One region of the Streptomyces sp. NPDC051963 genome, then DNA from elsewhere that is predicted to be linked to it. Evidence: riboswitches for the same ligand, from Rfam matches in the RefSeq annotation. Region 1 holds a riboswitch; the other holds the start of a gene.
The links. A riboswitch is a leader RNA that binds a small molecule or an ion and turns the genes downstream of it on or off. The one in region 1 is predicted to bind thiamine pyrophosphate.

Region 1 (4,861 bases):
CGCGGTCGAGCCGGGTGTCCACGGCCCGGTAGACCGTGGCCATCCCGCCGACGGCGATCCGCGCGTCGACGCGGTACCTGCCGTCGAGCACCTGCCCGACCAGGGGGTCATGAAGGGTCGTATCCACGCCGGTGAGTCTACGAGCCGTCGCTGACACAACCGCAGTTTCGGCCGCGATCGGGGCGGGACTGAAGCGTACCTGTGACGCACGCCTCACCTATTCAGAAGGCCGGCCGCTCCGGGTCCAGCTGTGCGATGCCCTCCGCGGGGGACGACGCCGCCGCGAAGTGCCGCCGCGGGATCCGCCCCGCCAGCCGGGCCAGCCGCCCCGCCTCCACCGCATGCCGCATGGCCTCGGCCATCCGCGCCGGCTCCTGCGCCCGCGTCACCGCTGAGGCAAGCATCACACCCGCGCACCCCAGCTCCATCGCCAGCGCCGCGTCCGACGCCGTACCCGCACCCGCGTCCAGAATCACCGGCACGCGTGCGTGCTCCACGATCAGCTGGAAGTTGTGCGGGTTGCGGATGCCGAGCCCGGAGCCGATGGGCGAGCCGAGCGGCATGATCGCCGCGCAGCCGGCGTCCTCCAGTTTCCGTGCCAGCACCGGGTCGTCGTTCGTGTACGGCAGCACCGTGAACCCGTCGTCCACCAGCGTCTCCGCCGCCTCCAGCAGCTCGATCGGATCCGGCAGCAGCGTCCGCTCGTCGGCGATGACCTCCAGCTTGACCAGGTCGGTGCCGAGCGCCTCCCGGGCCAGCCGGGCGGTGAGGACGGCTTCCCCGGCGGTGAAACAGCCCGCCGTGTTCGGCAGGACCCGGATGCCGAGCCTCTCCAGCACCGACAGCACCGAACCGTGCACATCGGGGTTCACGCGCCGCATCGCGACCGTCGTCAGCTCCGTGCCGGAGGCGACGAGCGCCCGCTCCAGCACGTCCAGGCTGGGCGCGCCGCCCGTACCCATGATGAGCCGGGACGAGAAGGCCGTACCGCCGATGACAAAGGGGTCGTCAGCCATGGGTCAGCCTCCTTGGACGGCGGTGAGGACTTCGACGCGGTCTCCCTCGGAGAGGGACGTGGCGGACCACTCCGCGCGCGGGACGACGGTTTCGTTCAGGGCGGCGGCCACTCCGGAGGGGGCCGCGGTGAGGGACTTCACGAGCGTGTCGAGAGCCGTGCCGGGAGCGATCCGGCGAGGCTCTCCGTTGACGGAGACGTTCATACGGGCAGCTCCGAGAGGGCGTCGAAGCGCTTCGGGGTGAAGGGGCGGGCCACGTCCGGGAGTTCACCGGTGGTCAGCGCGTGCGCCATGGCGTCGCCGGTGACCGGCGTGAGCAGCACGCCGTTGCGGTAGTGGCCGGTGGCCAGCAGGAGTCCGGGGAGTTCGGTCGGGCCGAGCAGCGGCGCGTTGTCGGGGGAGCCGGGGCGCAGCCCGGCCCGGGTCTCCGTCAGCGGCAGCTCGGTGATGCCGGGGACCAGCTCGTGCGCGTCGCGCAGCAGTTCGTAGACACCGCCCGCCGTCACCGTGGTGTCCCAGCCCAGCTCCTCGCTGGTCGCGCCGACGACCAGCTCGCCGCTCTCGCGCGGCACCAGGTAGACATGGCTGCCGCGGACCATGGCGCGGACGGTGCGGCTCAGGAACGGCGCGTACCGCTCCGGCACGGTCAGTCGCAGCACCTGGCCCTTCACGGGGCGTACGGGCGGCAGTACGTCGTCCGGGACGCCCGCGAGCTGCCCGCTCAGGCTGCCGCCGGCGAGCACCACCTGACCCGCGCTCACCGCGTGGCCGTCGCGCGTGACGACACCGGCCGCCCGCTCCCGTACGACCGACAGCCGCTCGGCCCACGACCGGTGGAAGACCACCCCCGCCCGCTCGCACGCGGTCACCAGCGCACGGGCGAGGCGCCGCGGGTCGATCTGGTGGTCCCCGTCGACCCGCAGCCCGCCGCGCACACTCGGCGCGAGCATCGGCTCCAGACGCCGGCACTCCCGCCCGGACAGCCACTCGGACTCCAGCCCGGACTCCCGTTGCAGCGCGTGCAGTTCGCGCAGCTCGGCGCGGTCGTCGGCATCCAGCGCGACGGCGAGCGTGCCGCACCGGCGGTAACCGAGGTCGTGGCCCGTCAGCTCGGTGAGCTCGGCCGCGAAGTCCGGATAGCGGCGGGCCGAGGCGAGGTTCAGGCCGAGCAGGGTCTGCTCGCCGTAGTGCAGTTCCGTGACGGCGGCCAGCATCCCGGCCGCCACCTGTGCGGCTCCGCCGCCCGGTTCGGGATCCACGACGGCCGTGGCGAACCCGCGCTGCGCGGCCCGCCACGCCGTGACCAACCCGATGATTCCGCCCCCGATGACCAGGACGTCTGCTGTGTCGGATGCTTTGTCGGACGTATGCGACATGGGCGTCCAGCCCCTCCCTTCGCCGGCATGACCCGGATCAGGTTCGTACGGTCGGAGGCCGCCAGCCTCCCTCTCAGCCCGGTGCGTCCGGGCTCCCGCGAGTGCTTTACGTTGGCCACCCTAGCCCGTGGTTCCGCGCCTCTGTAAGGGAGCCTGTTGTCATGCCCCGCTCGCTCGACGGCCTCGTCCTCGCCCCGGTCGCCGACCAGGCCCCAGGTCAGGTGGGTACCCGCACCCGGTTCACGTACCACGAGGCGGACGGGACGATCTGGGCCGAGTACACGGGTGGCGATGTCGTACGCGGGCATCTGGTGGGTACGCGCGAGGGCGACCGGCTCGACTTCCGGTACGTGCAGCTCAAGCGGGACGGGACTACGTCCTGCGGGCACTGCGTGTCGACGGTCGTCGAGCTGCCCGACGGGCGGGTGCGGCTCGATGAGACCTGGGAGTGGGAGTCGCAGCCGGGCAGCGGGACGAGCGTGGTGGAGCAGGTCGACGAGGTTGGTGTGCAGCAGGTCACTGAACCTGCCGCTTACTGACAGAACGTCAGTTGTCTATGGTGATCAGGTGAGCGAGCAGACGCAGGAACGAGGCACGTCACATCCGCGGCGCGTGGTCGTGGCCGGCGCGGGCATGGCCGGCGTGCAGACCGCGGTCGCCCTGCGCGAACAGGGCTTCAACGGCAGCGTGACGCTGATCGGCGCCGAGCCCCATCAGCCGTACGACCGGCCGCCACTGTCCAAGGCCGTACTGCTCGGCAAGGCCGAGGGCTCCGCCTTCGACGTGGACTTCGAAGCGCTCGGCATCGACCTGCGACTCGGCTGCGAGGTGCTCGGCGTACGCCCCGGCGACCACGAACTGGACACCGCCGACGGGCCGGTGCCGTACGACGTCCTGGTCCTCGCCACCGGCGCGGAACCGATCCGGCTGCCGGGCACGGAGGGCGTCCCCGGCGTCCATCTGCTGCGCACCCTGGACGACGCCGAACGGCTGCGGCCGGTGCTCGCCCGGCAGCACGACATCGTGGTCGTCGGCGCGGGCTGGATCGGCGCGGAGTTCGCCACGGCGGCGCGTGAGGCGGGCTGCGCGGTGACCGTCGTGGAGGCCGCCGACCGGCCGCTCGCGGGCGCACTGCCCGCCGAGGTGGCCGCGCCCATGACCGCCTGGTACGCCGACAGCGGCGCGGTGCTGCGGACGCACGCGCGCGTGGAGCGCGTCGAGCCCGGCTCGGTCGTCCTCGACGACGGCTCGCGGCTGCCCGCGGACGCCGTCGTGGTCGGCATCGGCGCCCGGCCCGCCACCGCCTGGCTCGCCGGTTCGGACATCGCGCTGGGCAGACACGGCGAGGTCGTGGCCGACGACCGGCTCCAGACCTCCGTGCCGGACGTCTACGCGGTCGGCGACTGCGCTTCCTTCCCTTCGGGAAGGTATGGCGAGCGCCTGCTGGTCCACCACTGGGACAACGCCCTCCAGGGGCCCCGTACGGTCGCGGCGAACATCATCGGCGAGGCCCCGGCGGTGTACGACCCGGTCCCGTACTTCTGGTCGGAGCAGTTCGGCCGCTTCGTCCAGTACGTCGGCCACCACGCGTCCGCCGACACGACCCTGTGGCGCGGTGACGCCTCCGGCCCGTCCTGGACGGTGTGCTGGCTCCGTGAGAACCGGCTGGTCGCCCTGCTGGCGGTGGGCCGCCCCAGGGACCTGGCCCAGGGGCGGCGGCTGATCGAGGCGGGCGCGGAGATGGATCCGATGCTGATCTCGGACCCGGCCAGGCCGCTGAAGGCGGCGACGGCGTAAGGCGTCCGCGAGCGGAGGGGCCGGTGACGGTCTGAGCCGTCCGGGCGGGTGGAAGCGACCATGGCGTAACGTGTTCGCGCAGGTCGGACGGGCCTGGCTTCCGACTGTCAGTCCGGGATGGCACGCTTGTCCCGTGACCGAGATTGACGCAAAGATCGATGCTCTCGTCCCCGCCTGGCTCACCCTGCCCGACATCGCAGAGATGCTCGACGTCGAGGTGACGCGCGTCCGGCAGCTGGTCAAGGAGGGCCAGCTCATCGCCGTACGCCGTGGTGAGAACCGCGCGCTGCACGTCCCTGCCGCCTTCATCGACGGGGACAAGGTCGTCAAGGGCCTGTCCGGGACCCTGACACTCCTGCGGGACGACGGCTTCTCCGACGAAGAGATGCTCGAGTGGCTGTTCACCCCCGACGCGAGCCTGCCCGGCACCCCCGCGCAGGCCTTGAGCGAGAATCGCGGCACGGAGGTGAAGCGCCGCGCCCAGGCGCTCGCCGTCTGAGCACCGCACGCTGACCTGAACACCGTCCGGCGTACGGGCCGCGGCCCACGGAGGCCGCGGCCGCGGTCCAGTGCGGCCCACAGCGGCCGACGGACACCGGCGACGGCATGCGCCGTGGCCCGTGCGCCACAGACACCGATGTGGTCCGTGCGCCACAAACACCGACGTGGCCC
Region 2 (4,861 bases), on a different contig from region 1:
TCGCGCGGCACACAGCCAGCGGACTCACGGCCTCGTACGGGCGCGTCAGCGGACGCTTTGCCGTGAACACGTAGGCCAGATCCGTCCTTGCCAAGCAGGACGGGACGGCCCGCGACTCCTTCATGAGGCGCGGGCCGTTCACAGGGCTACGACTATTCCGCAAGGGGCAGGTACACCCGGTTCCCGCTAGCCGCGAACTCCTTCGACTTCTGCAGCATCCCCTCAGCGACCTCCTCAGCCGTCGCCCCCGCAGCCGCCGTACCACCGAACCGCTCTGTGATGCTTTGGCTAATCTTCATGCTGCAGAACTTCGGCCCGCACATCGAGCAGAAGTGAGCGGTCTTGGCGGGCTCGGCCGGCAGTGTCTCGTCGTGGAACTCGCGGGCCGTGTCCGGGTCGAGGGCGAGGTTGAACTGGTCCTCCCACCGGAACTCGAAGCGGGCGTCGGACAGCGCGTCGTCCCACTCCTGCGCACCTGGGTGCCCCTTGGCGAGGTCGGCTGCGTGGGCGGCGATCTTGTAGGTGATGACGCCGGTCTTGACGTCGTCACGGTTGGGCAGGCCCAAGTGCTCCTTGGGCGTGACGTAGCAGAGCATGGCCGTGCCCCACCAGGCGATCATCGCGGCACCGATGCCGGAAGTGATGTGGTCGTACGCCGGCGCGACGTCCGTCGTCAGCGGGCCGAGCGTATAGAACGGAGCTTCATCGCAGATCTCCTGCTGAAGGTCGATGTTCTCCTTGATCTTGTGCATCGGGACATGTCCCGGGCCCTCGATCATGGTCTGTACGTTGAAACGCTTCGCGATCGTGTTGAGTTCCCCGAGCGTCCGCAACTCCGCGAACTGGGCCTCGTCGTTGGCGTCCGCGATCGAGCCGGGCCGCAGACCGTCGCCCAGCGAGTACGTGACGTCGTAGGCGGCGAGGATCTCGCAGAGTTCCTCGAAGTTCTCGTAGAGGAACGATTCCTTGTGGTGTGCCAGGCACCAGGCCGCCATGATCGAGCCGCCGCGCGAGACGATGCCGGTCTTGCGGTTCGCCGTCAGCGGCACATACGGCAGGCGCACGCCCGCGTGGACCGTCATGTAGTCCACGCCCTGCTCGGCCTGCTCGATGACCGTGTCCTTGTAGATCTCCCAGGTCAGCTCCTCGGCCCTGCCGTCGACCTTCTCCAGGGCCTGGTAGAGGGGGACCGTGCCGATGGGGACGGGGGAGTTGCGCAGCACCCACTCGCGGGTGGTGTGGATGTTGCGGCCGGTGGACAGGTCCATGACCGTGTCGGCGCCCCAGCGAGTCGCCCAGGTCATCTTCTCGACCTCCTCCTCGATGGAGGAAGTGACCGCGGAGTTGCCGATGTTGGCGTTGACCTTCACCAGGAACCGCTTGCCGATGATCATCGGCTCGATCTCCGGGTGGTTGACGTTCGCGGGCAGTACGGCCCTGCCTGCCGCGATCTCCTCACGGACCACCTCGGGCGAAACGTTCTCCCGGACGGCCACGAACTCCATCTCGGGTGTGATCTCGTCACGGCGCGCGTACGCGAGCTGCGTGACCGCCTTGTCGTCCCGACTGCGGCGTGGTTGTCGCGGCCGCCCGGGGAAGACCGCGTCGAGGTTGCGCAGGCCGCCACGCGGCGAGGTGTGCTTGATTCCGTCGTCCTCGGGGCGGACGGGACGGCCCGCGTACTCCTCGGTGTCGCCGCGGGCGATGATCCAGTTCTCGCGCAGCGGGGCGAGGCCCCGGCGGACATCGGTGTCGGTGTGCGGATCGGTGTACGGGCCCGACGTGTCGTAGAGCGTGACCGACTGCCCGTTGGTGAGATGCACCTGACGGACCGGCACGCGCAGATCGGGTCGTGAGCCCGCGATGTACGCCTTGTGCCAGCCGATGGACTTCCCGGCCTCCCCGTCGGTCCGGTTCTGCGACGAAATATCCGTCGCGTTCTCCGTGGAGGCAGGCGTGCGTGCGTCCTTGATGGTCATGAGACCTACTCCCTACGCCGGCATTACCCGGTAACAGGTTCGGCGGTCGACGCAGCGATTTCCGTCCGCCGACGTTTCATGGGGAACATCACGTGTTCCACGTGAAACATCGCGTAGACGGAGGTCAGCGCCCTCTCAGCCCGGTGCTCCGAGCTCCCGCGTGTACAAACGTGCCCCCACGCTAGCGTCAATTCGGGCGCGCTGAACAGTGGGCCCCCGTCGTTCTTGCGATGATCGGGCGGTGACCACGACACGTCAGTCTCCGTATCCACCGCCCGAGCCGCCCCGCGGCCCCGGCCCCGGTAGCGGCCCTGGAAACGGCAACAGCCGTGGAAACGGGCCGAGTTCCGGCGGCGGTCACGAGGCTGGGGCCGGCACCAGACCCGGAGCGTGGCACGAGCACGGGCCCGTCTCCGGCGGCGGCCCCGAACATGGATCGGGTGCCGGTGGCGGTCACGATCACGGCGGCGGGGACGGACACGGGCCGGGCGGCGGTGGCGGGCACGGCCACTCACACAGTCACGGCCCCGCGGCGCCCGTCTCCAAGCATCTCCGCAAGATCATCGCGGCGATCCTCATCCCGTTCGCCGTGGCGGTGGTCGTCGGGCTCGCGGTGCTGTGGCCGGGCGGCGCCCCGTCGCACGAGCGCACCGGGGTCGGCTTCGACCGGCAGACCCAGCAGGCCACGGTCACCAAGGTGGTCGAGGTCAGCTGCAAGGACGTCAACGCGTCGGGGGAGACGCCGACCGGCGACACCTCCACCGCGGAGGGTTCCTCGGCGCAGCAGCAGGAGAACGGCACCTGCAAGAAGGCGACGATCCGGGTCGACACGGGCAACGACAAGGGCCGTACGTTCACGGAGATCGTGCAGCCGGACCAGTCGCGGCAACTGGACGAGGGCGAGAAGGTCGTGGTCGCCTACGAGCCCTCCGCACCGAAGGATCTTCAGTACTCGGTGACCGACGTCAACCGTCGTGTCCCGATGATGGTGCTCGCCGGCATCTTCGCGCTCGCCGTCGTGATCGTCGGACGCCTGCGCGGTGTCATGGCGCTGGTCGCGCTGGCCATCAGCTTCCTGGTGCTGAACTTCTTCATCCTGCCCGCCATCCTTCAGGGCTCGAACCCGCTGGTCGTGGCGGTGATCGGGGCGAGTGCCATCATGCTGGCAGCCCTGTATCTGTGCCACGGTCTGTCCGCCAGAACCTCGGTGGCCGTACTCGGCACCCTCATCTCGCTGTTGCTGATCGGCATCCTCGGCTCGGTCTTCATCGACTGGGCCTCGCTCACCGGCAACACGGACGACAACACCGGTCTGATCCACGGCCTGTATCCGTCGATCGACATGAGTGGCCTGCTGCTCGCCGGCATCATCATCGGTTCGCTCGGTGTCCTCGACGACGTGACGGTCACGCAGACGTCGGCCGTCTGGGAGCTGCACGAGGCCAACCCGACGATGGGCTGGCGCGGGCTGTACCGTGCCGGCATCCGCATCGGTCGCGACCACATCGCGTCGGTCGTCAACACGCTCGTCCTCGCGTATGCGGGCGCCGCGCTGCCGCTGCTGCTGCTCTTCTCGATCGCCCAGAGCAGCGTCGGTACCGTCGCCAACAGTGAGCTGGTGGCGGAGGAGATCGTGCGCACGCTGGTGGGCTCGATCGGCCTGGTCGCGTCCGTGCCGGTCACGACGGCGCTGGCGGCACTGATGGTCTCAGCCGATCGCCCCGGCGGGGAGCTGACGGCCAACGCTGACGTGGCACCCACGGCTCCGGCACGCGGCGGGAAGGGGCGACGGCGCAAGCGGTGAGGGGAGCGGGCGCCGCGGCCAGGTCACGCCGCTCGCCCTCAGCGGTACGGGGCCGCCAGGTCAAGCGCCCCGCCCCCCACCTCACCCGCCTCACATCGCAGAAGCGTTCCTGCCTGGCTCCACAACCCCGCCGAACCGTTGCATCACCACCGCCCACAGGCGTCCACAGCCACTCCCCTCAGCCCGCGCTCTGCTCCTCCGCGAGGATGCGGTCCAGCGCCTCGTCGAGGTGGGCGTCGAAGTCGGCGAGGGCGCCCTCCTGGCCCAGCGGCACCAGCTTGTCGGTGCGGTCGAGAAAGGCCACGAGCGGCGCCGCCGAGGAACGGAACACGGCCTGGTCGCCGCCCACCTGAAGCCGGATCAGAACGTCACCGAGCGTGTCGAGTTCGGCGGGTGAGACGCGGACATCCCCCTCACCGCACGGCCGGCCCACCCCGTCGATCAGCAGCTCCCGCCCGAACGCCCAGGTCACCGGGGCGTCACCGGGCAGATGGAAGGTCAGCCGCACGGCATAGGGATCACCGGTCTCGTAGCGCAACTCCACCGGGATCCGGAAGGAGAGCTCCTCGGACACGAGAAAGCTCATCATGACTTCTGCCTGTACGGACTCGCGCATCGCCTGTCCCGTCATTTGCCGTCGTCTGGCCGGGAATGAACCCCTTGGCACTGAAGGCATCTTGCTGAACGTACACGACAGATCACAAGGAGTGAGTTTTCAGATGCTGATAGAGATCGCGAGTGACCCCAGGAGACGCCCGACCTCGTCCTGCAACTGCCGCACCGCGGGCAGCAGCCGATCGGCTTGATGGACGGGCAGGGAAATGGCCATGGTCGCCGCCGTGGTGCCCACGGTGATGGGAATCGCCGCACACACGGTGCCGAGCGCGTACTCCTGCCGCTCTGTCACCGGGTCCATCCGCCGCGTCCGTTCCAGGCGCCGCAACAGCGCGTGGTCGTCGCGCACCGTGTACGGGGTGATGGACTGCACGGGATAGCGGTCGAGGTGGTCCCGGCGGGCGTCCTCGTCGAGTTGGGACAGCAGACACTGACCGATGGCGTGCGCATGCCCGGTCTCGCG

Region 2: linked by a shared signal. The riboswitch ahead of thiC (phosphomethylpyrimidine synthase ThiC) and the one ahead of thiO (glycine oxidase ThiO) in region 1 are both predicted to bind thiamine pyrophosphate.

What each region holds. Positions count from the first base shown of each region.
Region 1 is NZ_JBIUCC010000002.1:889,184-894,044, forward strand. It holds gene pknB (Stk1 family PASTA domain-containing Ser/Thr kinase) at 1-127, opposite strand, end outside; gene ACIHFB_RS10445 (thiazole synthase) at 222-1,016, opposite strand; gene thiS (sulfur carrier protein ThiS) at 1,020-1,220, opposite strand; gene thiO (glycine oxidase ThiO) at 1,217-2,392, opposite strand; TPP riboswitch at 2,390-2,501, opposite strand; gene ACIHFB_RS10460 (hypothetical protein) at 2,554-2,931, shown strand; gene ACIHFB_RS10465 (FAD-dependent oxidoreductase) at 2,960-4,189, shown strand; gene ACIHFB_RS10470 (Rv2175c family DNA-binding protein) at 4,323-4,688, shown strand.
Region 2 is NZ_JBIUCC010000005.1:86,496-91,356, forward strand. It holds gene thiC (phosphomethylpyrimidine synthase ThiC) at 153-1,979, opposite strand; TPP riboswitch at 1,972-2,149, opposite strand; gene ACIHFB_RS21130 (YibE/F family protein) at 2,221-3,783, shown strand; gene ACIHFB_RS21135 (SsgA family sporulation/cell division regulator) at 3,962-4,399, opposite strand; gene ACIHFB_RS21140 (IclR family transcriptional regulator C-terminal domain-containing protein) at 4,499-4,861, opposite strand, start outside.